Zobellia nedashkovskayae: one gene and its partner. The protein of the gene in region 1 binds, or shares a complex with, the protein of each later gene. Links are inferred from orthologs where the notes say so. Each region holds a gene or a part of one and is shown in the gene's direction. Other genes may lie near its edges. The genes, in order: pheS and pheT.

Region 1 (16,556 bases):
CCCGACCTAAATTTACCCGCTTCATTGGAGGTATACGAGCCTGAATTTGATGAAAAAGTACGTACTACCTTATCCGGCTCACAGGGTAAGGTGAGTAATAGTTATACGGTTGTACCTTCCTTTAAAGGCAAATATCCTATTCCTAGTATATCCTTCACTTATTTTGACCCTAGCGCTAAAACGTATAAAACGGTTACTTCAGATGAAATCGTAATCAATGTAAAAGAAGGTCCTACAGACTCAAGCATAGGTAGTGCAGTAGCTGGTGGAACTAATAATAAGCAAACCGTTGCAGTAGGAAATCAATTTAATTTCCTAAAACTAGACGCCAATTTGGTACCTATTGGTTCTAGCTATTTTTTAGGGACTAAAAGCTATTATTTATGGTTATTACTGCCATTAATATTGATTCCCTTTGCCATTTTACTAGGTAAAAAGCGTGAAGCAATTGCTAGTGACGTGGTGGGCAATAAAGTTAGGAAGGCCAACAAACTTGCTAAAAGATATCTCTCTAAAGCCAAAAAAGAATTAGGTAATAAGGAGGCGTTTTACGTTGCCTTAGAAAAAGCGTTGCATAATTATTTAAAGGCAAAACTTAAAATAGAGACCTCAGAATTCAGCAAAGACAAAATAGCATCTCTCTTAATCGAAAAACAGGTTGATAACACAACCAATGAAGGTTTTATTTCGCTACTTAAAAATTGCGAAATGGCACGTTACAGTCCCTTTTCCGAAGTGCAGATGCAACAAGATTACGATAAAGCAAGTGAGGTAATTACATATTTAGACAAACAACTCTAACGAAAAAGTTATAAATTATTCAATTTGAAAATCACAAAGTGAAAAACATACTTTTCATACTTATTTCCTTATTAACCTTCACGGTTACCGCCCAGAATAATGCTCTGTTTGATAAGGCTACGGAAGCTTATAATGTAGGCGAGTACCAAAAGGCGGTAGACAACTATATGGAGATTTTGGATAATGGTAAACATTCCGCAGAGCTCTATTACAACCTGGGCAATGCCTATTATAAGCTTAACGAGATTGCGCCAAGTATCTATTATTACGAAAAAGCACTTTTGCTAAAGCCCAATGACAGCGAAATAAAGAATAATTTAGGATACGCCAAGAACATGACTCTTGATGCCATTGATGAAATGCCAACTACAGGCCTTTCTAAAATTTACGATAGCATCATTGGTACATTGTCTTTTGATCAATGGGCATATCTATCTATTATTTTTATGGTAATATTTGTGTTTTTATACATTGCATTCTATTACTTTCATTATTCATCTAGAAAAAGACTTGCGTTTATCTTTAGTGTAATTTCACTACTTATCATGATAACTTCCGTAGTTTTTGCTTTTCTTCAATACAACAAATTTAAAGCAGACCAACCCGCTATTGTCTTTGCCAAGGAAGCCAGTGTAAAAGCTGAGCCTAACAAAAAAGGTCTTGAGACTTTTGCACTCCACGAAGGCACTAAAGTCCAAGTTGTTGAAGAACTAAACGACTGGAAAAAAATCCGTATTTCTGACGGAACTACAGGCTGGATCCCATCCGAAGACATAAAAACATTAAAAGATTTTTAATATTTCCTTAACGCGTAATAAAATAGTTGGTGCTATATTTGCGTTTGTTACTAACTGCTATGAAAATTTTCGCTCGTTTTCTTTTGCTTGCTCTATGGCTATTAGCCATTACAGCTCCGAGCGTTATAACTTTACTAGACGTTGATAATCCTGTTATGATAACGAACCTCAATGAAGAGGAACAACAAGAAGCAGGCAAAAAGTCTTCTCTAGAAGAAAAATTCGTAAAAGATAATTACTTTGACTATTCTCTGATAGCTTTATCAGAACAATCTGTTATGGGCGATTACCATGTTATGGATTATATTGATTTCACACTCGAAATCCTCCTTCCTCCCCCTGAACATATCAGTTAATTTTTTTCAGGAAATTTATTTCGATTAGCTAAAAACTTGTCCCCAATTGCCATTGAGGGCTAAATTATTATTTATATGTTTAAAAATCTAAAGAGCGACCTTCCCGCAAGTGTCGTAGTATTCTTCGTTGCTTTGCCTTTATGTTTGGGTATTGCCCTTGCCAGTGGCGCACCATTGTTCTCAGGATTAATAGCCGGTATAATTGGTGGTGTTTTCGTTGGAGCACTCAGTGGTTCAAAAATTGGAGTTAGTGGTCCTGCAGCAGGATTAGCTGCCATAGTTTTAACCGCTATTGGAACCTTAGGTGGTTTTGAGAATTTTCTAGTTGCCGTAGTTTTGGGTGGCGTTATTCAAATGGTATTCGGTTTTTTAAAAGCGGGTATTATTGGATACTATTTTCCGTCTTCAGTTATAAAGGGAATGTTAACGGGAATTGGTATCATTATAATTCTAAAACAAATTCCACACTTTTTTGGTTATGACCCTGACCCAGAAGGGGACTGGGCTTTTTTCCAAGTAGATGGAGAAAATACCTTTTCGGAAATTTTAAATACAGTCAATAATATTAGTCCCGGTGCTACATTGGTAGCTATCATAGGTCTTTCTATTCTTTTGTTATGGGATAAAGTTCTTTCTAAAAAAGGTAGAATTTTTCAATTGGTACAGGGACCATTAGTTGCCGTTGCCATTGGTATTATATTTTACATTGTAACTCAAGATAGCGGAACATTGGCTATTTCTTCAGAACATTTGGTAAGTGTGCCTGTTCCTGAAGATGCCGCTTCTTTCTTAGGTCAATTTAGCTTTCCAAATTTTGGAGCCATTACAAACCCTCAAGTTTGGATTACTGCTTTTACCATAGCGCTGGTAGCCAGTTTAGAAACATTACTGTGTGTAGAAGCCACAGATAAATTAGACCCACATAAGAATGTAACTCCAACAAACCGAGAGTTACTTGCCCAAGGCGCCGGTAATATACTGTCCGGTTTAATTGGAGGACTGCCTATAACTCAGGTAATTGTTCGTAGCTCAGCCAATATACAATCTGGCGGAACATCAAAACTATCTGCTATTTTGCATGGTTTTCTTTTATTGATTTCAGTAATTCTTATTCCAACTTTGTTAAATATGATTCCGTTATCCGTATTGGCAGCTATTCTTTTCATAGTTGGTTACAAATTGGCAAAACCTGCACTTTTTGCAACGATGTACAAACTAGGATGGAAACAGTTCGTTCCTTTTATGGTAACGGTGCTAGGGATTGTGTTTACAGATTTGCTTGTTGGAATTAGTTTGGGCTTAGCTGTTGGAATAGTTGTTATTCTATTAAAAAGCTATCAAAATTCTCACTTTCTTCATATTGAAGATGTAAGCAACGGAAAGCATAAAATAAAAATGTCTCTTGCAGAAGAGGTTACATTCTTTAATAAAGGCGCTATTCTTAAAGAACTAGATAGTCTTCCAAGAGATACCTATTTGGAGCTAAATCTACTTAAAACAAGGTATCTTGACATTGATATTATTGAGATTCTAGACGATTTTTCAATAAAAGCCAAAGAACGTAATATAGATATTAAACTGGTATCTAAACGTGGCGTTATAGAAAACCCTATTAGTTATAGTGAGTTTTTTAGAACAAGACCAAAATCTAACCTAAGTTTAAGTTAAAGGCTATGGAAAAAAATAAATATAAAATAGCATTACTTTCAGATTTGACGGATGGTATGCACAACCTTTTAAAAAGCTCGGTTAGCTTAGCTAAAATGGTTGATGCCGAAATTGAGGTTTTCAATGTGAGAAAACCAACTGATATTGTTGGAAAAGACAATCAATTATCAGCTATACGGACAATAAACCACGAGTATATTGTAACCGACAAGCGCATGAAGAATTTAATTGCTCCATTCTCTAAAGATTACGGGGTTCCCATTCGTTATTCAAGCACTTTTGGCAATGTAAAAACTGAAATTTCCCGATATTTAGATGATAACACTCCAAATATTATAGTTCTTGGTAGAAGAAAAACAAAACCTTTTAATACTGTAGATGATAGGATTATCAATTTTGTTCTAAGTATTTTTAAGGGATCCGTAATGATTGTTTCAGAAGAAAATGGTCTAGAGCCTAACATGAATATAGGGATTGGTACACTGAACTGTTCTAACGAGTTATTGAGTTCTTCTTTTCCAGAAGCCCTCTTTGCTAATGCAAACAGTCCTCTAAAGGCTTTCAGCATTGTTAATGGACCTACAACACAGCCTCAATCCCATGAATTTTTAGGAAAGAAAATTGTAGATTATGTCTTTGATTATAATGACAATACAATGAAAAAGCTTCCAATCTACTTATCTAAGAGCAAAGTTGATTTATTATTTGTGGAGCGGAAAAAAAAGGAAAAAATAAATACTTCTACGCCATCAAATATTTACGACATGGTGAAGAAATTAGATATCAACCTTATGATTGCAGGCGAAAAAAATTCGCAAGGCAATTATCAAAGTAAACTAAACATAGCATAATTAAAATAAACATATGAAAGCACATACTAAGGAGACACAAGCAACGATGACTCCAGAAAAAGCACTTAATTTTTTAAAAGAAGGAAATCAACGTTTTCAAAATAATTTAAAAGCTAACAGAAATCTTTTAGAACAAGTAAATGATACTAGCGATGGACAATTTCCTTTCGCTACTATTTTGAGCTGTATAGATTCTAGAGTTTCGGCAGAATTGGTTTTTGACCAAGGATTAGGCGATATCTTTAGTATTCGTATCGCAGGAAACTTTTCTAACGAAGATATCCTAGGAAGTATGGAATTTGCATGTAAGCTTGCTGGCACTGAACTAGTTGTTGTTTTGGGTCATACTAGTTGTGGTGCAATAAAAGGTGCTTGTGACCATGCCAGATTAGGCAACTTGACAGCTTTAATAAATAAGATAGAGCCAGCGGTTGATGCAGTTAAAGAACCTACTGACGAAAGTCTTAGAAATTCTAAAAATCTTGACTTTGTAGATAAAGTTTCTGAAAAGAATGTGCTTTTGACAATAGATAGTATCCGTAAGAATAGCCCAGTTTTATCTGAAATGGAAGAAAACGGAGAAATAAAGATTGTAGGTGCCATGTATGACATATCTAATGGTGAAGTAACTTTTTACTAATAAGCTTAGATTCAATAATATACAATGGGCCAACAATGCATTGGCCTTTTTTCAAGTATTGCCGTAGAATTAGTCTTATTTTGTAAAAAATAACACCATGAATCTAGATACTGTTTTTGACAACAATGAAAAGTGGATAGCGGAAAAGCTAAAAACAAGTTCAGATTATTTTGAGCAGTTGGCCAAGGATCAAAGTCCTGAATTGCTTTATATTGGTTGTTCAGACAGTAGGGTTACTGCAGAAGAAGTGATGGGCGCAAAACCCGGAGAGGTTTTCGTACATCGTAACATTGCGAACATGGTAATCAGTATAGATCTTAACGTACTATCTGTTTTAAAGTATGCTGTAGATTATCTGAAAGTAAAACATATAATAGTTTGTGGTCATTATGCATGCGGAGGTGTCAAAGCTGCCATGCAATCTAAAGATTTGGGTGTTCTAAACCCATGGCTACGTAATATTCGTGATGTATATCGTCTTCATAAAGAAGAGCTGAATGCTATTGAAGACGAAACAAAAAAATACGATAGATTAGTAGAACTGAACGTAAAAGAGCAATGTGTAAACCTGATCAAAACAGCAGTGGTTCAAAAAGCATATCGTGATCACGGATTAAAAGTACATGGGTGGATATTTGACGTTCATACCGGAAAATTGATAGACTTAAAAATAGATTTCGAAGGCTACCTTAAAAATATTATGGAAATCTATCATTTGGATTAATCCAAAGCTGATTTGTAGAAACCAGACGTTCAATTAGCCATCTACACTTCTTCACAAAGCTTAAAACAATCTCTTAGCATTAAACTTAACTCTATGAAAAATCTTTTCTCAAACTTTAAAGGAGACTTATTTGGAGGAATAACAGCAGGAATTGTTGCCCTACCCTTAGCATTAGCGTTTGGTGTTAGCTCAGGCCTTGGGCCCAGCGCGGGATTATACGGAGCCATATTCATAAGTTTTTTCGCTGCTCTTTTTGGCGGTACTAGTACACAAATCTCCGGACCTACCGCACCAATGACAGCGGTTAGTATGGTTGTTATAGCAGGTATTATAGCTCTAAACGATGGTAGTCTCGAAAAAGCGCTGCCCGCTATTTTAGTTGTATTCTTATTGGCCGGCCTTATGCAAATAGGTCTTGGACTTCTAGGTATAGGTAAATACATCCGGTATATCCCATATCCAGTTGTTTCCGGTTTCATGACCGCAATTGGCGTTATTATTTTGGTTACGCAAATATTACCTGCAATAGGATATTACCCTAAAGAAGACCCAGAGTTTGTAAACCAGTACAAACCCATGGCCGAAGAAATTATATTAGATAATATTTTAAAGGAAGAAGCTGGGGAAGGTATTCTAGTTTTAGAAAATTTTGAGGAAACCATCAAACGTGCCGAAGGCATTACCGAAGCAGATATGCTCAAAGAAGCGCGTACTTTGGCAAAATCTGAGGCTTCTGGTGTATTGGGAGCTCTTAAAGTAATGCCCAGGGCTTTGCAAAATATTAATTGGTTAGAATTTATTCTCGCCCTAACTACCATTGCCATTATTTATGGCTTCAAAAAAATAACTACTGCTATACCAAGTGCGTTAGTAGCTTTAATTGTGGTCTCTGGGGTAGCGTATGGTTTTGGATTGAACTATAGACCAATAGAAGAAATACCAAGTGGTTTTCCGATGCCTAACTTGGGTATATTCACCAGTTTTGAACTTGGGTCGGTAACGCCCTATATTTTTACGGCACTAACGCTGGCTTTATTAGGTGCCATAGATTCACTTTTAACATCGGTAGTTGCGGACAACATGACAAAGACCAAGCATCAACCTAACAAGGAATTAGTAGGCCAAGGAATTGGGAACAGTATTGCCGCTATTTTTGGGGGGATTCCAGGAGCAGGTGCTACAATCCGTACCGTTGTTAACATTAACGCAGGTGGTAAAACCAAATTATCCGGTATGGTAGCAGGGGTTTTACTTCTAGTTGTTCTTTTGGCTTTAGGGCCTGTTGCTTCTCAAATACCCGCCGCTGTACTTGCTGGTATTTTAGTAACCGTAGGTATTGGCGTTATGGATTATAAAGGATTAAAAGCTATACCTAGTTTACCTAAGGACATGAGCTTGGGTCCAATAAAATTCAGTTCAGAGGTAGTTATTATGCTAGTTGTACTTGTTCTTTCCTCTGTTTGGAACTTGGTATATGCAGTAGGTGTTGGTTTAGTTATCGCTTCTTTAATGTTCATGAAGAAAATGGGTGATCTTACAGCAGAAAGGTCCGATGTAAAGTCTTTGGAAAAAGAAGAAGGCTGGGCAGATGAAGTTGGTTTCCCTAAAAACCTGAGGGACCAAGTCTTTATTAAACACCTTAAAGGACCCTTATTTTTTGGTTCTACCAGCGAATTTCAAATATTGGCAGACCAAATACCCAGAACGGCATCTACCGTTATCATTCGTATGGACCGTATGCAGTATATGGATCAATCCGGGCTATATACATTGGAAGATGTGTTAATAGATTTACACAATTCTGATATTGAAGTCTTGTTTGTAGATGTCCTTAAACAACCAAGATATATGATGGAACGTGTAGACCTTATTCCTGATTTAATTCCTACAGAACATATTTTTGACACCTTTGCCGAGTGTTTACGGTACTTGGAACGTAAGACTTCAAAAAAGAATATTGAAGCTTCTGCATAACATTTAGACCAATTTATGATGAATTATGTATTCGGTAATGCCGCAAATGTCCTAAATTTGCGGCATTAGCCGAACATCATGATCGATACTATTAAAAAGCATATTACTGAGGTAGAAAAGTTTACTGCTACCACCAAAGAGGAGCTAGAAAGCTTCCGTATTAAATACTTAGGCAAAAAGGGACTTTTGACCGATTTCTTTGCGGAGTTCAAAAATGTACCTAACGAGCAGAAAAAGGAATTCGGCCAAACAATAAATCAATTAAAGCAAGCCGCAAACGATAAACTGAATACCTTAAGGGATTCGCTTGAAAGCAAAACCGAGGAAAAAGGTATTTATGGCGATTTGACACGGCCAGGTGAACCTTTAGAGCTTGGGGCAAGACACCCTATTTCTATTGTAAAGAACCAAATTATAGAAATTTTCTCCAGAATAGGTTTCAATGTATCGGAAGGTCCGGAAATTGAAGATGATTGGCACAACTTTACTGCCTTGAACCTACCTGAATATCACCCTGCCAGAGACATGCAGGATACATTTTTCGTTCAAACCGATCCAGATATTCTATTACGAACCCATACCTCCTCGGTACAGGTTCGTTACATGGAAAATAATAAGCCGCCTATACGTACCATCTCTCCAGGAAGAGTATATCGTAATGAGGCTATTTCGGCACGTTCACATTGTTTCTTTCACCAAGTTGAAGGCTTATATATTGATAAAGATGTTTCCTTTGCAGATTTAAAGCAAACGCTTCAATTCTTTACCACGGAACTTTTTGGTAAATCCAAGATTCGTTTACGTCCATCATACTTTCCATTTACGGAGCCTAGTGCAGAAGTAGATGTATATTGGGGACTTGAAACTGAAACCGATTACAAGATGACAAAAGGTACCGGTTGGTTAGAAATCATGGGCTGTGGTATGGTTGACCCCAACGTACTTGACAATTGTGGTATTGATTCCAAAGAATACTCCGGTTTCGCTTTCGGAATGGGTATTGACAGGATTGCCTTATTACTTCACCAGATATCTGATATTCGCTTGTTAAGCGAAAACGACGTGCGATTCTTAGAGCAATTTAAAAGTGCCTTATAATTCAGTTCAGTGAAAAAAGACATAGAAATACCAATTGCCAAAGATGTTCAAGTAGCCATTATTAGGGAATGGAACGAAGAGTTTCTTTCAAAAGACTGGAACGCCTACATCATAAATAATAGAGCAGACCAAATTGAAATGGTAATGGTAGTTTCTAAAGGCTTTGATGAAGAACGCCAAACAACGACCATGCGCCATAGCATGGGCACGATTTTACCTAATGACATTAAAAAGATAGAATTACTACAAGAAGAAGTTCTTGCACTAGACAATGAATTCTTTGTTACGTTTTTCGCCGAAGGCAAGCTTTTTGAAAAACGTTTCTTATTCCCAAAAAATACAGTCTCCGAAAAAAATCTTAGCACCATTCCGATAATTGAAAAGGATGGAATTTCCGCAAAGTAACTTGCACTTCCATTTTTCTTCTTCCATTCTACTTACCATTTTTTCAAGTTTACACAGTTTCTTTCTTCTCCGAAAGCATTTACTTACAAATACTTTATCGGTCAAAAACTATATTTATCCAGTTAATTTTCAAACAGTTACCTCTTTACCTTGCATTACTCTAACAAAACTTTAACTCATTTTAATAAAAATTAAGTTCTTTTAGTTTGTTTGGTTCCGAACTAACATTATCTTTGTCCCTTGAATTTTTCAATTATGAAAATAGAAGAAATAAAGAATAAGTTAATCGAGGAGCTTGGGGTTCATTTTGAATCTGAGTATGATCTACCACCATTGGCTGCTAGAATCTTTGCGAACCTAGTTATTACAGAGGAAGACGGTCTTACTTTTGAAGATTGCCTTAACAAAAGAGGCGCTAGCAAAAGCTCAATATCAACGTCGTTAAACCTTTTGTTGCAAATGGATTTTGTAAACTATTTCACAAAATCAGGAGATAGAAAAAGGTATTTTAAAGTTGCTGAAAAAAATACGTTCTTCATCAAGAAGCTAAATCGCTCATTAAATCAGCTGGAAAGGGAAAAAGAAATGATTCTTAAAATAACCGCGTATAATAAGCAGTACCGTCCAGAGAAGCATGAAGAGAACAAAAACAAAATAACAGTTTATGGTAAGTGTATTTCAGACATGACCACAAGTCTAAAAACAACTATCGAAGAATTAAAAAAGCAACAAAAATAATTTTTTTATCAGAATGGTTCGTTTTTAACCGAACATTCTGAATTAACAAAACCTTAACAAGACCCAGTCAACAATCTAATACAATTAAATATCCCTTTAAAAATGAAAAAGTTATCAATCATAGGATTATTAAGCGCAGGACTTCTTTTAAGCTCCTGTTTTGGAACAACGCCAACGGCCCCTGCGGCTGGCGCAACGCCTCCTCCTCCAAGCTTGAAGGTTGGTGAATTAAAAAAACAAGACCTTACGGTATATAATGAATTTGCTACTACCTTAGAAGGTAAGCAGAATGTTGAAATATGGCCTAAAGTTGCTGGTTTTGTGCAAAAGGTATATGTAGAGGAAGGTCAGAAAATTAAAAAAGGACAACCTCTTTTTAAATTAGAAACCCAAACTTTGAACCAAGATGCCAATGCTGCTAAAGCTTCTGTGAACGTGGCACAGGTAGAAGTAGATAAACTTAAACCGTTAGTAGAAAAAGGCATCATTAGCGAGGTTCAGCTAGAGACTGCCAAAGCGCAGCTTGTTCAGGCCCAAGCCAATTACCAAAGTGTTGCTTCAAACATTGGTTACTCTCGTATTACAAGTCCCGTTGACGGTTATATTGGTGAAATTCCTTTTAAAATAGGTGCCTTGGTAAGTTCTGCCATGAGTCAACCATTAACTACTGTATCTGACGTTAGTGAAGTTCGTGCTTATTTTTCTTTAAACGAAAGAGAGCTTTTAAAGTTAAAAGAGTCCATGCCTAAAAATGAAAAAAACTTAGTGGATCTTGAAAAAGCACCAAAAGTAACACTTGTTATGATTAATGGCGAAGAATATCCAGAAACAGGTAAGATTGCTATGATCAATACCATCATTAACAGTACCACAGGAAGTGTAACCGCCAGAGCTGATTTTGACAACAAAAATAACCTGTTAAGCAGTGGTAGCACCGGGAAAATTAAAATACCCACAATTTATAAGGAAGCATATGAAATTCCACAAGTAGCTACAATAGACCTTCAAGGTAAGAAACTTATCTATATAGTAAAAGATGACAATACGGTTACAACTATGCCAATAGATATCATTGCAAACACCCAAAAAGGTTTTATTGTTGAAAATGGAATTGAAGAGGGAACTACCATTGTTCTTGAAGGTGTAACTAAAATTAAAGACGGAATGGCCATAAGCCCGGCCAAGTAAGAATCCGCTATTCATCATAATTTATAAATAGAGAACAATGTTTCAAAAATTTATAGATCGTCCCGTACTATCTACGGTTATATCGATCATTATAGTTATTCTAGGTGTTTTGGGTTTAACAACCCTGCCTATAGAACAATATCCTGAAATAGCACCGCCAACCGTACAAGTTACAGCTACCTATACGGGAGCAAACGCAGAAACAGTACTTAATAGTGTTGTCACTCCTTTGGAAGAGCAAATTAATGGTGTGGAAGGCATGTTATACATGACCTCTAACGCTAGTAATGATGGTGCCGCTACCATAAATGTATTCTTTGAACTTGGTACAGACCCAGATATTGCTGCGGTAAACGTACAAAACAGGGTGGCTCGCGCCAACAGTGTTCTTCCGCAAGCTGTAGTACAGACCGGTGTAATCACGCAAAAATCTCAGACTAGTGCGCTTATGTTCTTTTCATTGTTTTCAGACAATGAAAATTACGATGCCACTTTTGTTGAAAACTACGCTAGAATCAACTTGGTACCTAAATTACAACGTATAAAAGGGGTTGGTAACGTAACTGTTTTTGGTGCCAAAGATTATTCCATGAGAATATGGTTGAATCCAGAAAAGATGGCTGCTTACAACCTTATGCCATCGGATATTCAAAGTGCACTTAATGAGCAAAACCTTGAAGCAGCTACCGGTAAAATAGGTGAAAATGCTGATGGTGTTTATGAATATGTATTAAAATACAAAGGACGTCTTTCAGAAGAAGCCCAGTATGAGGACATAATTATTAGAGCTCAGGAAAACGGACAGTTTTTACGTCTTAAAGATGTTGCTGAAGTTGAATTAGGTGCCTTTAACTATGGTACCAAAAACGAAGGTATGGGTAAACCCGGTACTGCCGTTGGTATATTTCAAACATCTGGCTCCAATGCAAATGATATCATTAATTCCATTCAAACGATTTTAAAAGAAAGTAAGCAAGATTTTCCAAAAGGACTTGATTATGTAATACCGTACAATACTAAAGATTTCTTGGATGCATCTATAGACCATGTTGTCATGACTCTTATTGAAGCATTTATATTAGTATTTATTGTGGTATTTCTGTTTCTTCAAGATTTCAGGTCTACTTTAATACCCGCTATTGCAGTACCAGTAGCAATTGTAGGTACGTTCTTCTTTCTCTCTTTATTTGGATATTCTATAAACATGTTAACGCTTTTTGCGATGATCCTTGCAATTGGTATTGTGGTGGATGATGCCATTGTAGTGGTTGAGGCCGTTCATGCCAAGATGGAAGAAGGGGCCAAGGATGCAAAGGTCGCTACCAAGTCTGCCATGTCAGAGATTTCTGGAGCTATTATATCAATAACCTTGGTAATGTCGGCCGTATTTATTCCGGTTTCCTTCATTTCTGGTTCTTCGGGAGTTTTCTATCAGCAATTTGGTATTACACTGGCTATCGCTATTCTTATTTCTGCAGTGAATGCGCTTACGTTAAGCCCTGCACTTGCAGCACTTTTCTTAAAGCCGCACAACCCATCAGAAGAACATAAAAAAGGGATAACCAAGCGTTTCTTTGGTGCTTTCAACACTGGTTTTGATGCCATTACCAACAAATATGTAGGATCTGTTAAATTCATTGCCAAAAGAAAGTGGATTACCATAATAGCATTGGTATTGTTTACCGCTGCAACTGTTGTATTATTTAAAACAACTCCTGCAGGGTTTATACCAAATGAAGATAGAGGTCTTGTTTTTGCTGATATTAGTTTACCTCCGGGAACAACTTTAGAGCAAACTCAAAAAACCGTGAAGAAATTAGATTCTATTTATGCTTCAATGGATATTATAGAGGCTAGAATGAATATTACTGGTTTTAGTTTATTGAACAGAGTAAATGGTGGTTCTTATGCCTTCTCTGTACTTCGTCTTAAAAACTGGAGCGAGAGAACAGATCCATCACAATCTGTGGATGCCGTAGTTGGTAGTCTTTTCGGAAAAACTGCCGGCCTAAAAGATGCTAAGGCATTCTTCTTTACACCTCCAAGTGTACAAGGTTTTGGTAACTCTACAGGTTTTGAAATGAACCTACAAAGTAAAGATGCAGATGACTGGCAAACTGTAGGCAAAACCACAAATGAGTTTTTAGCTGCATTGAATGCTAGGCCTGAAGTTAAATATGCCATTACACAGTTTAATCCTAATTTCCCTCAATATGAGTTGAAGGTAGATGTTGAAAAAACCAAAACAGCAGGTTTAGCGGTTACGGATGTTTTCAATGCTATGCAAGGTTACTATGGAGGTCTGTATACCACCGACTTTAATAAGTTTGGTAAGCAGTACCGTGTAATGATTCAAGCAAAACCAGAAGACAGAGCAGATGAACAATCGCTTAATCACATTTTCGTTACCAATTCAAATGGAGAATCGGTTGCTGTATCTCAATTCGTTTCTTTGGAGAAAATTTACGGTCCTGAAATCGTAAGTAGGTTTAACCTATTGAGTTCCGTTAAAATTAACGGCGCCATGAATCCTGGTTATTCCACAGGTGATGCCATTAAGGCTATTGAAGAGGTTTCCGCTCAGGTATTGCCTTCTAATTATACTTATGAGTATTCAGGTCTTACAAAAGAAGAGAACAGTGCAGGTAGCCAAACGATTATCATATTTATATTGAGTTTGGTATTTGTTTACTTCTTATTGAGTGCGCAGTACGAATCTTATATATTGCCGTTTGCCATATTACTTTCATTACCCGTGGGTATTGCAGGTGCTATTGGATTTATAAACTTGGCAGGACTCGAAAACAACATCTACTTTCAGATTGCATTAATTATGTTAATCGGTCTACTTTCTAAGAATGCTATTCTTATTGTAGAGTTTGCGCTTCAGCGTAGAAAGCACGGCATGTCTATAGTAGAATCGGCATTAGATGGTGCTAAGGCACGACTAAGACCTATTTTGATGACTTCTTTCGCCTTTATTTTCGGTTTGATGCCACTTGCCTTATCAACTGGTATTGGAGCTGTAGGTAACAGATCTATTGGAATGAGCGCTGTAGGCGGTATGTTAATAGGTACCATATTTGGTGTGTTTGTGATACCCGCGTTGTACGTTATTTTCCAAACCATGCAAGAGCGTATAACCGGTGCGCCACAAGAAACTATTGAAGAATCAAAGAACTAGAGAAATCATGAAGAAATTAACAATAAATAAATTCTTATTGGTAGCTGCATTGCCGCTCTTGTTACAATCATGTTTTGTAGCAAAGAATTATGATCGGCCTGAAGTGCAGACGGATAGTCTGTACAGAACAGATAACCTACCGCAAGACAGTGTGTCGTTCGCATCGGTCTCTTACAAGGATGTTTTTACGGATTCACATTTAAAAACGTATATCCAAAGAGGGCTGGACAACAACCTAGATATCCGCATCGCGTTGCAAAGTATTGCAGCTGCACAGGCTTATGTTAAGCAGGGAAAAGCAGGTTATTTACCTACTTTAAATGGTGCTGCTAGTGCAACTAGAACAGCAAGGACCAGTGAAAACGGACAATTCGGAAGTTTTTTTACGCAACCTTTTAATCAATATGAAGCTTCAGGAACAGTATCGTGGGAAGCTGATATTTGGGGAAAAATAAGAAGTAGTAAGCGCGCAAGCGATGCAAGTTACTTGCAGACTGTGGCAGCACACCAAGCCGTGAAAACGGATTTGGTAGCTCAAATTGCTACAACCTACTACCAATTATTGGCTTTAGACAAGCAGATTTCGGTTACCGAACAAACTATTGCAAACCGTCAAAAAAGTTTAGAGACTATTGAGGCTTTAAAAGATGCGGGACAAGCAAACCTAGTAGGTGTTGATCAGACTGCAGCACAATTATATAGTGCACAGAGTCAATTGTTAGATCTTAAAAATTCGCTTTATCAAACAGAAAATACGATGAGTATTCTTTTGGGCGAAAAGCCACAATCCTATGTACGAAGTTCTTTAGATGAGCAATCTTTGGTTAATGAAATGACACTTGGTGTACCTGCCTTATTATTACGTAATAGACCTGATATCATGCAAGCGGAATATAACTTAGTGAACAATTTTGAGCTTGCTAATGTAGCGAAGAGTAACTTCTATCCTTCTATAACATTATCTGCACAAGGTGGTTTTCAAAGTTTGGAATTGGATAATTGGATAGATAGTAGTTCTATTTTTGCTAACCTTGTAGGTGGTCTTACTCAACCTATCTTCAACGGTAGAAAAATAAGAACTGCTTATGAAGTTGCTAAAACACAGCAAGAACAGGCATTGTTGATGTTTAAAAAAGCGCTTTTAAACGCTGGTCAAGAAGTATCAAACGCTTTATATGACTATAATATTTCTGTTGAAAAAGAAGGTTATGTTAGTAAACAAGTGGTAGCCTTGAAAAGAGCGGAAACCAATTCAGAAGAATTATTAAACAGTGGATACTTAACCTATTTGGACTTGTTAACCGCAAGGGAAAATGCTTTGAACGCTGAGCTTAGCTTAGTAGACAATAAGTTTTCACAACTATCTGCAACAGTAGAATTGTACCGTTCCCTTGGTGGTGGATGGCATTAAACACCTTCTGCATGCATCATGGATAAAGACAAGTTTTTAGAATTTGCACTTTCTAAATTTATAAGATTCGGAAGCAAGCGGTTTACGTTGGACGACCTCGCACATGAGATGAGTATTTCGAAAAAAACGATTTACGAAAATTTCAACAGTAAAGAAGAGGTTGTGCAGGAGAGCCTAATTGCATTTTTGAACAAGCTTCGCTCTGAAATTCATGAAAGTGTTGAGAAACAAAAATCCAATCCTATTCTAGCTGTCATTGACGTGTATAGAATAGGATTGGATTCTATTAAATCTTTTAGTCCCTCGTTTTTTTTCGGCTTAAAAAAATATTATCCTAGTGCATATGCTTCTATAAGCGAATTCCGAACCAAAGATTTAAATACTTTGGTAAAAAGTCTTCTGCAAAGTGCCAAAGAGGAGGGTCAGGTAAGAAACGATGTGAATATAGAACTTGTCTGTGAGCTATACCTCAACCGACTTGAACTCATCCTCTTCTCCACAAAAAATCTTTTTGAGAAATATTCCGTGCAAGAACTTGTAGAGCATATTATCATTAATAATCTTCGTGGTATAGCCACCCCAGATTATTTAGAAAAAAGCAATTACATACTAGTAATTAACTAGTGTCCTTTGGCTACCAATTTTTAAATGGATTTTTGCTTAGTTGAGAGTTGTAGTAGGCTACTTCTCCCGTTACTTCCTTACCCAACCATGATGGTTT
Region 2 (16,803 bases), 2.9 Mb from region 1 along the record:
TGTTCTTGCTGTTGGCTCATTTAAAGATTTGGAGAAGTTTAAAGGAGATTCTACTGAAATATTAGATGTTCACGGAAAATTTATTACACCTGGTTTTATAGATGCTCATGTTCATTTATTAATGGGCGGCAATAGTCTTTTAAATGTGCAGCTTAGAGATACAAAAACCAAACAAGAATTTATTGATAGGATAGCTTCATTTGCTAAAAAAATTAAACCCGACCAATGGGTAGTGGAAGGAAATTGGGACCACACACTTTGGGGCGGAGAACTACCAGAAAAAGAATGGATTGACGAATATACCAAAGACAACCCTGTAGCCATTTACAGAATGGACGGCCATATGATTTTAGCCAATTCAGCAGCTTTAAAAATCGCTGGAATTGATAAAAACACGCCTGATGTAGAAAACGGAGAAATTGTAAAAGATTCAGAGGGAAACCCAACAGGCATTCTAAAAAGCAAAGCCATGTATTTGGTGTTGAATAAAATTCCCGTTCTTTCCAATTCTGAAAAAGAGGATGCAATTAATGCTGCACAAGATTATTTGCTTTCTCAAGGGGTTACTACTATTCATGATGTGGATAGTTTAGGAGGGTTTGAAGTAGCCCAGGAAATGTACACCAATAAGAAGCTGAAAGTAAGGATGTATACCGCAGACCCACTCTATAAATGGGCATCGGTATCCAAAACGGATAGAAGCGAAAAATGGCTAAAAAACGGTTTACTCAAAGGTTTTGTTGATGGTTCTTTAGGTTCCCATACCGCTGCGTTTAACGACCCCTATTCCGATAAATTAGATGATAGAGGCTTATTCATTGTAAATGAGGATAGTTTATTTAGTCAAATTTTAAATGCAGATAATGAAGATTTACAAGTTACCGTCCACGCTATTGGTGATAGAGCAAATAATGGATTGCTAAATATCTATGAGCGTGTTATTGAAAAAAACGGTACTAAGGATAGAAGATTAAGAATTGAGCACGCCCAGCATTTAACAACAGAAGACATAAAGCGCTTTTCCAAACTCAATATTATTGCAAGTGTACAGCCGTATCACGCTATAGATGATGGTAGATGGGCGGAAGAACTTATTGGCCCGGAACGTATAAAAAGCACCTATGCTTTTAAGTCGTTACTAGATGCAAATACAACTCTGGTTTTTGGTAGTGATTGGCCTGTTGCCCCTGCCTCTCCCCTTTATGGCATGTATGCCGCCGTTACCCGTCAAACCCTGGATAACAAAAACCCTGAAGGCTGGGTTCCGGAACAAAAAATTAATATAGAGCAAGCTTTATCCGCGTATACTAAAAATGGTGCTTACAGCTCATTCGATGAAAATATAAAAGGGACTTTGGAACCAGGAAAATTAGCGGATTTTGTTATTTTAAATGAGAATTTGACCACTATAAAACCTGAAAAACTTAAGAATGTAAAAGTTTTGCAAACCTACGTTGGAGGAAAACAAGTTTTTAAGAGTAAAATAGATTTATAGAGGAATTGCACATTAATCTCACCCTTTGAAACATTACTCCTTTTAAGGTTATTGTCCAAAACCGATACTTCCATATTTTAGAGTACCCTTAACGATACGAACGAACACTCTCTACTATAACCGAAATCAATATTAAACATCCGCCCACTATTGTAGACCATGCGGGAATCTCAGAAAGTAACAAAGCACCAATCAGAATACCGTAAACAGGCTGAATGCTACTTAAAATACTAATGGTTGTAATGGAGAAATACTTAAAACAATTTACAAACATGGTATGTCCAAAAACAGTGGTAACAACTGCTAAACCTAATATTCCTTGCCATTGGCTTGGTACTGCTTCTAAATCATAATAAAAGAAAGCAGGGATAAGCATACAAAATATTACGGCCATTTGATATGCCATTAAAACTGACCCTTCATACCTTGTTACCTGCTTTTTTAACATAAGATTCCGCACAGCATAACAGAGCGCTGAGAATACTCCAAAACCAATGGCAACGGTAGAGCTGTTTTCAAAACTGAAATCTGGGACCAAAAAATATATTCCACAAAGAACTAAAAAACCCAGAAGCAAGTGCATTTTCTGAAATCTAGTTTTCAAAAATAATGGTTCTAGAAAAGCCGTAATCACAGGGTAAGTAAACAATGAAAGCATACCTATAGCAACATTAGATTTTTGCAACGCTACAAAATAGGTCAACCAATGCAGCCCCATAAGAACACCACTTATGAGTATTGGTCCCCTATCCTTACTACTCAATCCAAAAGAAATTCCTTTAAAACGACAATAGATAAATAGTAAAACGAGCGCAATAATAGAGCGGATACCTATGGTAACGGCCACTGGTAATTCTATGAATCTACCCAAAGGGCCAGAGGTACTCAATAGTACCATTGCCAAATTGATTTCTAGAAAATTTTTAAGATTGAAAGACGTACCTGAATCCAAATGCTATCTCTTTACGGCCATAGCCTTTTCACGAATAATATCTGCAACAGGCCTATTTTCTAGGTGACTTTCCAACCATGAAATAATATCCAGGTATAAGAACGCTCTTTTTTCATACGGATGATTTTCGTATTTTTTTAGTTCTGTATGTAGTTTTTGAAATTCGTTTTTTAACTCGTTTGGAAAAATGTTGCCCAAGTTTCTAAGGAACTTAATCATCTCCTTTTGAACGGCATGAAGATCGTTCATTTTCAAAAGGAACTTATAAGTACTTTTAAGCTGAATTTCCAAATGATAATCCATTCCCGCCTCATAATGTGCAACCAAGCTTAAAACTCTGGCAAAACACATCAAATCCTCACGCATTTTAAGGTTCTTGTTGTTTATAATTTTTTTAAGGTACTGAATGCAGGTTTTATTATCACCTATACCAAAATACAAACAGGCAATTTTATAGTACAGCACCATAATATGGTGAGCATCTATTCTATCCTTATGCTTATTGATTCCGTACTCTATAATTTTTACAAGATATAATCCTTTATTAAACGTGCCCTCCAAAAAATGAAGATTCAATTTATTGGCGTTTATATATAAAAAAGCCAGAGAAGAAATGTTATCGTTTTTAGGAAAATCGTTACTGCTCACTACCGTTTCAAGCCTATCTAGCACTTCTCTAAAATGAGAACTGTATTTTACATAGAATATAGATTCTAGCAAGTAGTGGTTCCCTTTTAAGAAGAAAACCGGATTTAAATTTATCTGCTCTTCATGCTCATAAAAAAGGTCTACCCACTTACTGGCATATTTATATGAAGAAAGAAAATCTTGGGTCAAAAAACTATACCAAAGGTGAGCCTTGTACAACCATAATTTTTCTCTAAAACCTAAATCCCTTAATTCATATTTAGGCAAATGCTTCTCAAAATAATTTTTAACACGTGTGTAGTCTTCGTCACTTCTAACATAACCTACCTTAAGCATAATACCATAAAGTTGTAATGACAGGTTAGACAATTTACTTGTCATTACATTTTGGGCAGAAAGTTGTTTAGCCTGTATAGCTAGTTCATCTGCTCGATCAGGTATACTCCGTGTAATATATTGAGTTTCAATAATTTTCTCCAACTCAACGATTTCATAAGCAATATTCTTTTCTTCATTCTCTATGGCGGTAAATTTTGCCTTATCAAGAATTTTCAAGCTTTGCTTATAAAGCCCTTTTTGATAAAGTATAGTCGCAAAATCTAGCTGCTCACGAATCTGTACCCGAAAATTCTGGTTTACGGGATTCAGTCGTAAACTGACCAAAATTTGCTTATAAAGATGTGCTTTAAGATTAGATAATTGTGCTTTTTTGACAATACCGGTTTCTAAAATTACCTTCTCATCATACTTTCTAATTTTATCCATTAGGTTGAATAATGCTAGAAATTTTGCATCAGTATTTACCCCCAAACGTCCTACATATAATTTGAATTGGCGTTTTTCCGATTTTGAAAGGGATTTCACCAGCACGAACAAAGCATCTCTATGCGCATTTGTCATCGTAAAAAATATTATTTAATTTACTTAATATCAGTGTTTTACATAACCAAAAAACCAGCTTAACGTTGTACTATTTTATTCATGTGCTAGGTGGTTCGCTCTATTGGTTATATATTCGTATTGAACTTTATTGCTATTTTTTGTTTAAAACCTAACATATAGGCCATTGTACGGTAATCAAATCCTTTTTTTAGTAAAAGACAGGGCTAAGGTTATTAAAAATGTTGATATAACAGTACAAAATATGATATTTGTAGACAAGGAAAAAGTTGCAATCAGTTCCTAAGTTAGCTAAACTACAAGATATAATGAGTAAAGATAAGGTACAAATTTTTGATACAACGCTTCGTGATGGTGAACAAGTACCCGGTTGTAAATTAGATGCAGAACAAAAATTGGTCATCGCCGAAAGGCTAGACTATTTAGGTGTGGATATTATTGAGGCTGGTTTTCCTGTATCAAGTCCTGGTGATTTCAAATCTGTTACCGAAATATCTAAACTTGTTAAGAATGCAACAGTATGTGGACTTACACGTGCAGTAAGAAAAGATATTGAAGTAGCTGCCGAAGCTCTTAAATATGCAAAGAGAGCACGTATTCATACCGGAATAGGCACCTCGGATTCACATATAAAATATAAATTTAACTCCAACAAAGATGCCATTATAGAGCGTGCTATTGATGCCGTAAGTTATGCTAAAACCTTTGTTGAAGATGTAGAGTTTTATGCCGAAGATGCTGGTCGTACGGATAACGAATTCTTGGCACGAGTCTGCGAAGCTGTTGTAAAAGCAGGAGCCACTGTATTGAACATTCCTGATACAACAGGATATTGTTTGCCAGATGAGTATGGCGCTAAAATGAAATACCTTAAAGAAAACGTAACCGGAATTCATAAAGCCGTACTTTCTTGCCACTGCCATAATGATTTAGGTTTGGCAACAGCAAACTCAATTGCTGGTGTAATTAACGGGGCCCGCCAAATAGAATGTACCATTAACGGTATTGGTGAGCGAGCAGGAAATACTTCTTTAGAAGAAGTAGTTATGATCTTAAGGCAACATCCTAGCTTAAACTTGGACACGAATATTAACAGCAAATTGCTTTTTGATACAAGTCAGATGGTTTCTCAAAAAATGGGAATGATGGTGCAGCCCAACAAAGCTATTGTTGGTGCTAACGCTTTTGCCCATAGTTCTGGAATTCACCAAGATGGTGTCATAAAGAACAGGGAGACTTATGAAATTATTGACCCTGCAGATGTTGGTGTAAACGAATCTTCTATTGTTCTTACTGCAAGAAGTGGTAGAGCAGCTTTGGCATACAGAGCTAAATTAGTAGGATTTGAATTGACAAAACTTCAGCTTGATGAGGTGTATCAGGAATTCTTGAAATTTGCAGATGAAAACAAGGAAATTACAGACCAAGACATTCCAAAAATCATAGAAGCTAGCAATATTACCATCGAAAGTATTTAATACCGAAGACTCTAGAGAATTCATCGTTTATATTTTAATGTTTTTTTGACGGTTATGTCATTAAAATTTTTAATCTTAGCCCCCTATGATTTAAGCTGCTTTTTTGTAGTTTTTTTTAAAATCTGGCAGCACACTAAAAATTCTCTAGATGCAACTAAAAATTGCCCTCCTTGGCGGTGACGGTATTGGCCCCGAAGTTTTGGCCCAATCCGTTAAGTGCCTAAAAGCGATCGAAGAAACATTCAACCATAGGTTTGAACTTGTTGAGGCTCCTTTTGGGGCTATTGCCATATCCGGATCTGGAAAACCTTTGCCAAATAAAACCCTGGAATTGTGTAAGGCATCTGATGCTATTCTTTTGGGTGCAATTGGTTCTTTAGAGTACGATAACAATCCTGAGGCTAAAATAAGACCGGAACAAGGTCTTTTGAGCATACGTAAAGAACTGGGTCTTTTTGCCAGTATCAGACCCATAAAAATGTTTCCCGCCTTTTTAGGGAATTCTCCTTTAAAAAGAAACATTGTTGAAAATACCGATATGGTTATCTTTAGAGAACTTACCGGTGGCATATATTTTGGACAAAAAACCTTAAGTGAAGATGGCTCTACGGCATCCGACCTTTGTAGTTATTCTGAAGGTGAAATCAGTCGCATTACACACCTTGCTTTTAAGTCCGCAAAAAAAAGAAGAAAGAAACTTACTTTAGTGGATAAGGCAAATGTGTTGGAAACGTCTAGACTTTGGCGCAAAACAGTAACGGAAATTGCTAAAAGCTACCCAGATGTTGAGTTTGAATGTCTTTTTATAGATAATGCAGCAGTACAAATGATGTTGAACCCGCGCCAGTTTGATGTGGTTTTAACAGACAACATGTTCGGTGATATTCTATCTGACCAAGGTAGTGTTATTCTTGGTTCTGTGGGTTTACTACCCTCTGCTTCCGTAGGTACAGAAAACGCAATGTTTGAGCCTTTTCATGGTTCATACCCTCAAGCAAAGGGGAAAAACATAGCCAATCCTGTCGCATCTATTCTAAGTACCGCTATGCTCCTACAACACTTCAACTTAAATGAAGAAGCGAACGCCATTGTAGCTGCTGTACACAAGTCTTTCGTGAAAAAAGTAGTTACCACAGACGTTTTAGGCAGTAGTAAATATGGGACTGATTACGTGGGAGATTTTATTTCCGAGAACATTGTTGAGTCAGATGAAAACCAGAGTATAAACGATGAGAATATTGGCCTAGGAAAATCTACTATAATATAACGCTTATTCCTTCATTAACATTTTCACGTAGGTATCAAATTCCTTTTCAAATCGCGTGTATTTTTCACCGGTAGCAGGTCCGTTAAAACCTGTATGAATCTTTCTTACATTTCCTTTCTTATCAATAAAAATAGTAGTCGGGTAAGACAGCACCTTATTTAACATTGGTAATTTTTCTTGTGCCTTAATCTTATCATAAGTACCGTATTGTGCCAATAAAATAGGGTAATTCACCCCTATTCTCTCTTTTAGCCGATTAATGTTTTTAAAGGCCAATTCCTTAGACTTTGCAGACTCAAAAGCTAAGGCTACCATCTCCAAATCCTCTAGCTTATTCTCTTTTAAATAGTTAACATAGAATTTAGTCTCATCCAAGCAATTGGGACACCATGAGCCCATAATCTGAACTAGCACAACTTTATTTTGAAATTTTTTATCCGTCAATGACACCATGTTTCCTTCTGTATCAGGAAAAGAGAAAGCTAGTTTATTATAGCCTTCTTTTAAGAAAGTAATCGAATCTGCATCAGGCAATTCAAAACTCTCGTTTCGTTTTGCTACAAATGGTTCTTGAAAATGCTTATCAGAATAGAACATACCATTCAAGGTACTATCAGTTACTTTTGCTAGGAACAAAAATGCATGAGCTCCATCAAAAGCAGACAGTTTTAAAGAATCTCCAGTAACCACTCCTTCCAAATATCTATAATCTCCGGTAGTGGTTCTGAAGGTTCCCGTTACCTTACCTCCGTTTTCCGCAAAAATTCCTTTTGCCATATAACTATTAGAAGTACCCTGGCTAAATTCAGTTTCCCAAATACCAGATACATTTATAACTGGTGGTTTATCAACAGTAAAGCGTTCTTTACCCCCGTAAAAAGCTTCAAAAGGAACTACCCTGTCCAAGCTCTCCTTAATAAAATTACCCTTTATACCTTTCTGACTAAACTTCCCAACAATATATCCTTCAAAAACAGGTGTTTGAATCCGTATGGAATCTCCTTTAATTGTAATCTCATCTACTTTTATGACTTCACTGGCATTGTAAATTTCCATTGTATATGAGCCGTTCGCTTCTTTTAAAAGATTAAAATTAAAAGGAAGTTTGTCACCACTAATCACTTCTAACTGTCCCTGCCAATCACCTTGGGCAAGCTCACTAGTTTTTTGTTCATTACAAGTAATAAATACTACTGCAATCACCAATAAAAAAATCAATTTCTTCATTATCACCTCTTTTCTTTAACAATCGTAATAAAACCCGAAAACTTACAACAAAAAAATGAGTAATTCAGTAGCGCTGTGTATTGAATGTCTTAATGCATTGTTTTATCTTTACCGCCACTAAAACTTACCGATGCAGATTTCATACAACTGGTTAAAAGATTATCTTAAACTTGATTGGGATTCCAAAAAAACGGGAGAACTTTTAACCGATTTAGGTCTTGAAGTAGAGGGAATCAACCCTTTCGAGTCTATAAAAGGCGGATTAAAGGGTATTGTAGTAGGACATGTTCTTACTTGCGAAAAACACCCTAACGCCGATAAATTAAAAATTACTACTGTAGATGTAGGGACTGGCACACCTTTAAAAATAGTATGTGGCGCCCCTAATGTTGCTAAGGACCAAAAAGTTCCTGTAGCTACCGTTGGCACTATACTTTACACCCCAGAAGGAAAAGCTTGGAAAATAGGAAAGGGAAAAATTAGAGGAGAAGAAAGTCACGGTATGATATGTGCCGAAGATGAATTAGGACTTGGCTCTAGCCATGATGGTATACTTGTTCTAGATTCTAAATTGAAACCAGGTACACCGTGTTCCGAGGTTTTTGACGTAGAAGTAGATGAGGTCTTTGAAATTGGACTAACTCCTAACCGTGCAGATGCTATGAGCCATTTTGGCGTAGCAAGGGATCTAAAAGCCGGCCTAAAGCAAAAAGAAATTACTAAAGAACTGATTACACCTTCTATCAGTCATTTTAATATAGATAACCGTTCGCTTAAACTACAGGTTCAAGTAGATGACAGTAAACTTGTACCACGTTATGCTGGTATTACGTTAAGCAATTTGGTGGTAAAACCGTCTCCGGATTGGTTACAAAATAGATTGCGCGCAATAGGAATCAACCCTATGAATAACCTTGTAGATGCAACTAACTACGTTTTACATGATTTAGGACAACCTTTGCACGCTTTTGATGCGGATCGCATTCATGGTAAAAAAATAGTTGTGAAAACACTACCTGCCGGAACTAAGTTCATGACATTGGATGGCGAGGAGAGAGAGTTGCATGAAGATGATTTAATGATTTGTGATTCTGAAAAACCAATGTGTATTGCCGGAGTTTTTGGTGGTATAAATACTGGTGTTACAGAGAAAACCACTTCTATCTTTCTTGAAAGTGCTTATTTTAATCCTGTAGCAATTAGAAAAACTGCTAAAAGACACGGATTGAATACAGACGCTTCTTTTAGGTTTGAAAGAGGTATTGATATTGAAAATGTAGAATATGCACTTAAACGTGCCGCTTTATTGATAAAAGAAATTGCCGGAGGTGATATAACTTCTGATATTGTTGATTTTTACCCTAAAAGATTTGATGAGCACCAAGTTTTTCTAACCTTTAAGAAAACGCATTCCCTTGTTGGAGAAGAAATTCCGCAAGACACTATAAAATCTATATTAGCATCATTGGACATTAAAGTGAAAAGCGTTACGGAAGCTGGTCTTGGCCTTTCAATACCAAGTTACAGGGTTGATGTACAGCGCGAAGTAGATGTTATTGAAGAGATTTTACGTGTTTACGGGTACAACAACATCAACTTTGGAACAAAATTAAACGCTTCTACTGCGCTTGTTTCTAAGTTTGACGATTACAAACTTCAGAGTATAATTGGAGACTTTTTGGCTTCCCAAGGTTTTTACGAAATCATGACCAATAGTTTAACGGCTCCTGGTAATGCTGAATTATTAGACGATAATTCAACTGAGGAAAGCGTAAAAATGTTGAATCCGTTGAGTAACGACCTTTCTGTTTTACGCCGTTCTATGTTGTTTACAGGTCTTGAAACCATCTTATACAATAATAACCGAAAGAAACTTAATCTGAAGTTATTTGAATTTGGTAAAACATACGAGAAGAAAAAGTCTAAATATATAGAAGATAAGCACCTTTGCCTCTATTTGACGGGAAACCGCCATGAAGAAGGTTGGGCCGGTACCGAAAAGGCAAACGACTTCTTTTACTCAAAATCTATAGTGACTAATATTCTAAATCGCTTGGGTATCTCTGATTTTACTCCGGCGCCAACATCCAACACTTTATTCTCAGAAGGTTTGAGTTTAAATGTAGGTTCTAAAGAACTGGTCTCTTTTGGTATCGTTAAAAAGTCGATCCTTAAACATATGAGCATAAAACAAGAAGTTCTTTATGCCGATTTTAATTGGAGCAACGTTATATCTCTTGCAGAGAAAAATAGTATTACTTATCGCGAAATACCTAAATACCCAGAGGTAAAAAGAGATTTCGCCCTTTTATTAGACGAGTCCGTTAGTTTCCAAAAGGTTTATGAACTAGGAAGAAAGACCGAAAAGAAACTACTAAAGAACATAAACTTATTTGATGTTTATACAGGGGACAAACTTCCCAAAGGGAAAAAATCTTACGCGGTTAGTTTCACTTTACAGGATAGCCAACGTACATTAACGGACAAACAAATAGACCGTATAATGGGCAAATTAGAGAAAACTTACCAAAACGAATTAGGAGCGGAATTAAGATAAGTAAGAAAGGGAAGAATTAAGAAAGTTCTTAAATTTTCCCTGGAAGAATAACACTATCAATTTCGTGAATAACACCATTGTTCTGCTTGGAATCTGCAACTACTATAGTTGCGGTATTCCCAAAGGCATCGTTTAGAATAATATCTATTCCCTCCATGGTGGCCGTAATAATACCACCTTGAATAGTAGTAAAAGTTGCCTTACCTTCTCCTCTACACATAGCCTTCAATATTTTTGAAGCAGTAATTTGTCCCGCAACAATATGATAAGTTAACAAATCCCTTAATTCTTTTCTGTTTTTTGGGTCTAATAACTCCTCTACTGATCTACCGGCTAAATTAGCAAATGCAAGATCGGATGGAGCAAAAACAGTAAATGGGCCAGCATGATCCAATAAATCTTCTAAATCAGCAGCCTTCATAACCGCCAAAAGAGTTTGATGATTTTTAGAAGTTGCAGTAGAATTAACTATTGATTTATTACTAACGGCCTTATTGTGAGTTGTAGTTGATTTGCTTACAGTTTCTTGAGCTTTAGTTGATAAAAAAACAAAGAACAGAGCACAAGAGAAGACTTTAGTAAGATTTTTCATATAAATTCGGCAGGGAGTTGTTAAAACGGTCGATTAACGGTTCAAATACCCCGACAAGTTACGATATATCCCATGTATACTGACATATAGTCGCATTCAAATGTTAATTTTTAACAAATTATTAACAAATGCTTATGAATTTCATTCTCTCTCAAGATATAAAATTCTTTAAATTTGAGATATACCTCAAATTATATGCTCCTAAACAAGGTCAACTTAGAAAAGAAACTTAGCGGAACGGTAAGCGAAAAAGACCAAATACGGTTTTTAAATGATTTATACCAAATACTAGAACAAGACTCTAAAAGTCGAGAAGAAATTGGTGATAACCTTAAAAAGAAAGACACTTCTCTCACTAATTCTTTTAACCTTGACCTCTTACAAACAAACCGGATTTATCACGTTGACCAAATAAAGAAAATTTGCGTTGACTATAGACTCCGTTTTCTTCCTTCAAATTATTTCAAAGGAGAAATACCTGCTGAAGCTATTTCAGAAATAAAAAAAATTGAAGTATCACATGATATAAAGCTACAAGGTTTTAGAATCCTTGCTCCTTCCAAACTTTTTAAATTAGAAGATAAGGACGACCCTATTCTATTTGCTCCTATTGGAAACGACTATTTTTATCTTATTCACAAATGGGGAAACGACCTTCATCCATTAAGAAAATGGCTAATGTGGCCATTTAAAAATATTGTAAACTTAACTTGCCTTGTAGTTGCACTAAGCTATTTAATAGCTTTATCTATTCCGGATGGTCTATTCTCAAAGAACAGTTCCAACGCTCAGTTTTTTATAATTTTCTTCTTTATGTTCAAATGTTCGGCTGCGGTTGTTATTTTTTACGGCTTTGCCTTAGGCAAGAATTTTAGTAATGCCATTTGGAACAATAAATATTTTAATTCCTGATCGGAGACTATATTATAATCAAAAAAGGCATTCTACCGAACGATAGAATGCCTTTTTTTATTTTAAGTGTGAACTGAATTAATTTATAAAGATAGCTGTTGGTATACCGGTTACATCCATACTATTCAATAGTTCTGGTTCAGGAGCCGGCTTAATTAGTAGTATACCACCTTTGTTAGCTCCACTTGTCTTTTTATATCCAATCAATAATAAGTTGTTTTCTTCATCATAACTCACCATTGTTGTTTTTTCAACATTGAATTCAAAGTTAAGCTGAGTTTCCGTCATAAAATTTTCGTAAGCATATAGAACGGTTAAATTCTTACTGAAATCGTAAATGGCAGGTATTACAGGAAAAGTACTATATGCTGTAGGTGTCATTTGATAGTACATTTTACCTTCACTATCAAAATGTAATGAAGATGACTTTGTAAAATTAGGCTCCTTGCCTTCTCCATAACTAGTATAAGAAATAGCCATAGTTACACTGTTCAACGTGCTATGCAAATCATCATAACTAATAATGATATTATCTTCTGGGTTTGTAAAAATACGTCTTACATCAAAACCGACTAGTTGGCTATGTACAATGCTATTTACATTAGCGTCAATTACCGTAATGGAATTTTCTCCTGTAACCTCTTCATCAACCCCTAACACAAACAATCTATTATTTGCATAAGCCAATTCAATAGGTCTTTGATCTAGTTCTATATCAACAAAAGCGGATTCAGAAGATGATACATCAAGAACGCGAACATAAAACTCATCTACAGTAGAACTTATTTGAAGCTCATATGCGATGTAGAGTTTATCTCCTTTACGGGCTATAGATTTTGCCGTAAGGTTACAGGCTCCTAAATCCGAAAAGACATCATAGCTTAGATTACTATCATCATTAAAATCATGAACAGTTAGCTTACCGCTACAATTGTTTTTTTTACTATAGGTAGTTAACACACTGTTCTCTTCAAAAGACAGATCAGGCAGTGCCATGGCGGCAAATTTACTTTCTTCTGGTTTGATAGTAAATGCTTCGTCTTCCACATTAAACAATGTGCCACTAAGGCTGCCCTGGTTATTGACTAGTAAAGTGTAGTTGGCCTGAACAGTGTTTTCTTCTTCGTTCTCACCAAGATTGTCGCTATCGGTTTTACTGCAGCCAATAAGGACTAAAAATGCCATACAGGCATAGAATAGATTGTAGGTTTTCATCTGTTGCAATTTAATGTTCCTTAAACGGCCCAAGTTGGCAAGATGCCAATTGAACAGAGTGGGCCTTTTTTAAATTCAAGGTTTGGGTCCTTAAATTTAAAAAACGCCCGCTACATCATTTAAGAATACAGGTTTAACAAAAGTTATACCGTTGCAACGTACATTTTATTACGTTGCTCCCGTAATGTCTTGTCAGACATATATTCATCAAACGCCAGATATCTATCGATGTTGCCTTTAGGGGTCAACTCTACGATTCTATCGGCAACCGTCTGTGCAAAGTGGTGGTCATGAGTAGTAAACATAACCGTCCCCTTGAAATTATTAAGGCTATTATTAAATGCGGTAATACTCTCTAAATCTAAGTGATTCGTTGGTTCATCCAACATCACTACGTTGGCTCTAAGCATCATCATTCTACTCAACATACAACGTACTTTTTCTCCTCCAGAAAGTACGGTGCACGTTTTAAGAGCTTCTTCACCACTAAAAAGCATTTTACCTAGAAAACCACGTATATAAACTTCTTCTCTTTCTTCTTCTGTCTTGGCCCATTGTCTAAGCCAGTCTACCAAACTTATGTCTTCATTAAAGAAATCAGAGTTATCCGCAGGTAAATAGGACTGGGTTGTAGTAATACCCCATTGAAAAGTACCTTTCTCTGCTTTTTTATGACCGTTAATTATTTCGTAAAAAGCAGTTGTTGCTCTTGAATCACGAGATATAATAGCAACTTTATCTCCTTTTGCTAAATTTAGGTTTACATTTTCAAAAAGTAAATCCCCATCTTCGGATCTAGCGGAAAGCCCCTCAACATTTAAAATCTGATCTCCCGCTTCACGTTCTCTTTCAAAAATAATGGCAGGATACCTTCTACTAGAAGGCTTAATATCCTCTATTTTAAGCTTAGACAACATTTTCTTCCTAGAAGTAGCTTGTTTACTTTTTGCTACGTTAGCACTGAAACGAGCAATAAATTCTTGCAATTCTTTTGCTTTCTCCTCTGCCTTTTTATTCTGTTGTGCTCTCTGACGAGAAGCCAACTGGCTACTTTCATACCAGAATGTATAGTTACCAGAATACACATTCATCTTACCATAATCAATATCTGCGATACTGGTACAGATGGAATCTAAAAAGTGTCTATCGTGAGAAACAACAATTACTGTATTTTCATAGTCCGCTAGGAAATTTTCTAACCAGGTGATAGTTTCATAATCCAAATCATTGGTAGGTTCATCCATGATCAATACATCTGGATTACCAAAAAGAGCTTGTGCCAATAACACACGTACCTTAAGTTTTGAGTCTATATCTGCCATTAAGGTGTAATGAAACTCTTCGGTAATACCCAAGTTTGATAATAACGCCGCGGCGTTGCTATCTGCATTCCAACCATTCATCTCTTCAAATTGAACTTGAAGCTCACCAATTTTATCTGCGTTTTCATCTGTATAATCCGCATAAAGGGCATCAATTTGCTGCTTTATAGAAAAAAGCGGCTTATTCCCCATTACAACCGTCTCAAGAACAGTAGACTCATCATAAGCGTTGTGGTTCTGCTCTAAGATAGACATACGCTTACCAGGCTCAAGATGTACATGACCAGAAGTTGGATCTACCTGTCCAGATAGAATTTTTAAAAATGTAGATTTTCCGGCTCCATTTGCTCCAATTACCCCATAACAATTACCCTGAGTAAAGGTTACGTTCACTTCATCGAAAAGGATTCTTTTTCCGAATTGTACGGATAGATTTGATACCGACAGCATAGATTTCTTTTTAAAATTCGTGCAAAAATACTGAATTTTAATGGCCTAAACCAATAAACTTAAAAAGCATTCACTTCATCTTAAACCTTAACGCAACCCTCTTATTTTTAACTCGCTATTAACAGCAAACCGCCAAAGCGTTGTTTAATTTTGAAAAATCCATAGTAAGCTTTTACTTATATGAATAGAAATCTACTCTATCTATTTTTTGTTTTTCTTGGAAGTTGTGCTGCAGAAAAAAGCTCGCCCAGTGTATTTTTTTCAGGTGAAATTGTTAATCCTACCAGTGATTATATTGTGCTACTTAAAGGAGATGTAGTCATAGATTCTGCAGAATTAGATGATGACAACCGATTTTCCTTCACCCTTGATTCAATTACAGAAGGTCTATATCATTTTAACCACGACCCGGAATTACAGTATGTTTATCTAGAAAAAGGAGATAGTCTTGTTGTACGTTTAAATACTTCAGATTTTGATGAATCCCTAGTTTTTTCCGGAGACGGAGAAGAACTCAATAACTTTCTTTTAGAAGTTTTTTTGGCGCACGAGGATGAAGCCAGTTCTGTTAGATCCATGTATAGGTTGGATCCAGTTGATTTTGAAAGAAATATCGACTCTCTAAAACGACTAAAATTAGACGTGCTAGATGATATAGTAACTGATGGTAAACTTTCCAAAAAAGAGTTGAAGATTGCTAGTGCCAGTGTTGACTATAATTATAACACCTATAAAGAGGAGTATCCTTTTAAGCACAAAAGACTTACTGGAGAAAAAATAATAGATGACCTACCTGCCAATTTTTACGATTACAGAAAAGATTTGATTTTTGATGACAAGGACTTGACCTATTTAAGACCTTATTATAATTTCATGATCAATCACATTGGTAATATGTCGTATATGACCTGTTCCCATGCCTGCGCCATCAAAAATAACGTGGTTCGTAATCAGTTGCATTTCAATGAACACAAACTACATATTATAGATAGCCTTGTGCAAGAGAAAGAACTAAAAGACAATCTTTTTAGATATGTAGCTTTTGATTATTTATTGAAAGTACATGATTCTGAAAAAAATAACGAAGAGTTTATTGCGGATTTTAGAAAACTCAGTAATAACAACAAACATATGGGCGAGATTGATGCTCTATATGAAGGCATTAAGAATATTCAACCTAAGAAAGAAATACCAAATGTTGCCGTAACCAGTATAAGTGGGGACACAATGACATTAAAACAAATAGCAGCTAAGAGTAACAAAACGGTATTCTATTTTTGGTCTGCCACAGATAGAATGCATTTTGAGAATATTAAAAGGAGGATTGATCAGCTCTCTTCAAAGAAGCCAGAGTATTCCTATGTAGGTATCAACATAAAAACTTCAGAAACCAATTGGAAGGCCATGTTAGAGATTTCAGGTTTAGATCAAACAAGCCAATACCGTTCTTCTGACTTTGAAGAGCTTACCAAATCTCTTGTTATCTACCCTCTTAACAAATGTATTATTACTGATAGTAAAGTAATTGTAGATGCTTTTGCAAATGTCTACACCTCCTTCTAAGAAAAATAAATTACAGAATAAAAAAAAGGGATGCCAAATGGCATCCCTTTTTTTTTATTTCCCTATTGCAATTAAATTACATTAGGTAAGTATAATTTACTAGTTTCCTTTATTGTAATCTGCTAAGAACTTAGCTAAACCACTATCAGTCAATGGGTGATTAAGAAGACCTGTAATGGAAGATAACCCACTAGTCATAACATCCGCTCCAAGTTTAGCACAATC

The links.
Region 2: the proteins of pheS (region 1) and pheT are in contact, whole or in part, in a crystal structure (PDB 6P24), measured with the Escherichia coli proteins. The link is inferred for Zobellia nedashkovskayae from one-to-one orthologs.

What each region holds. Positions count from the first base shown.
Region 1 is NZ_JADDXR010000002.1:1,612,138-1,628,693, reverse strand. The notes cover bases 7,034-9,899. They hold pheS (phenylalanine--tRNA ligase subunit alpha), read left to right. Parts: upstream 7,034-7,889; coding sequence 7,890-8,909; downstream 8,910-9,899. Other genes in these bases: IWB64_RS06915 (GbsR/MarR family transcriptional regulator), read left to right, coding at 9,570-9,899; IWB64_RS06920 (hypothetical protein), read left to right, coding at 8,919-9,314; IWB64_RS06930 (SulP family inorganic anion transporter), read left to right, coding at 7,034-7,811. Also shown: IWB64_RS06965 (BatD family protein), read left to right, coding at 1-801; IWB64_RS06960 (tetratricopeptide repeat protein), read left to right, coding at 840-1,598; IWB64_RS06955 (hypothetical protein), read left to right, coding at 1,754-1,954; IWB64_RS06950 (SulP family inorganic anion transporter), read left to right, coding at 2,030-3,622; IWB64_RS06945 (adenine nucleotide alpha hydrolase family protein), read left to right, coding at 3,628-4,473; IWB64_RS06940 (carbonic anhydrase family protein), read left to right, coding at 4,487-5,113; IWB64_RS06935 (carbonic anhydrase), read left to right, coding at 5,211-5,837; more of IWB64_RS06930, read left to right, coding at 5,931-7,033; more of IWB64_RS06915, read left to right, coding at 9,900-10,052; IWB64_RS06910 (efflux RND transporter periplasmic adaptor subunit), read left to right, coding at 10,155-11,240; IWB64_RS06905 (efflux RND transporter permease subunit), read left to right, coding at 11,278-14,424; IWB64_RS06900 (TolC family protein), read left to right, coding at 14,432-15,835; IWB64_RS06895 (TetR/AcrR family transcriptional regulator), read left to right, coding at 15,854-16,459; IWB64_RS06890 (CYTH domain-containing protein), read right to left, coding at 16,470-16,556.
Region 2 is NZ_JADDXR010000002.1:4,494,649-4,511,451, forward strand. Bases 7,698-10,810 are described here. They hold pheT (phenylalanine--tRNA ligase subunit beta), read left to right. Parts: upstream 7,698-8,097; coding sequence 8,098-10,524; downstream 10,525-10,810. Other genes in these bases: IWB64_RS18500 (peroxiredoxin family protein), read right to left, coding at 7,698-7,967; IWB64_RS18510 (fasciclin domain-containing protein), read right to left, coding at 10,553-10,810. Also shown: IWB64_RS18475 (amidohydrolase), read left to right, coding at 1-1,495; IWB64_RS18480 (DMT family transporter), read right to left, coding at 1,584-2,447; IWB64_RS18485 (hypothetical protein), read right to left, coding at 2,451-3,995; IWB64_RS18490 (2-isopropylmalate synthase), read left to right, coding at 4,304-5,473; leuB (3-isopropylmalate dehydrogenase), read left to right, coding at 5,622-6,740; more of IWB64_RS18500, read right to left, coding at 6,744-7,697; more of IWB64_RS18510, read right to left, coding at 10,811-11,116; IWB64_RS18515 (hypothetical protein), read left to right, coding at 11,291-12,028; IWB64_RS18520 (hypothetical protein), read right to left, coding at 12,107-13,243; IWB64_RS18525 (ABC-F family ATP-binding cassette domain-containing protein), read right to left, coding at 13,387-15,015; IWB64_RS18530 (transaldolase), read left to right, coding at 15,196-16,578; fsa (fructose-6-phosphate aldolase), read right to left, coding at 16,678-16,803.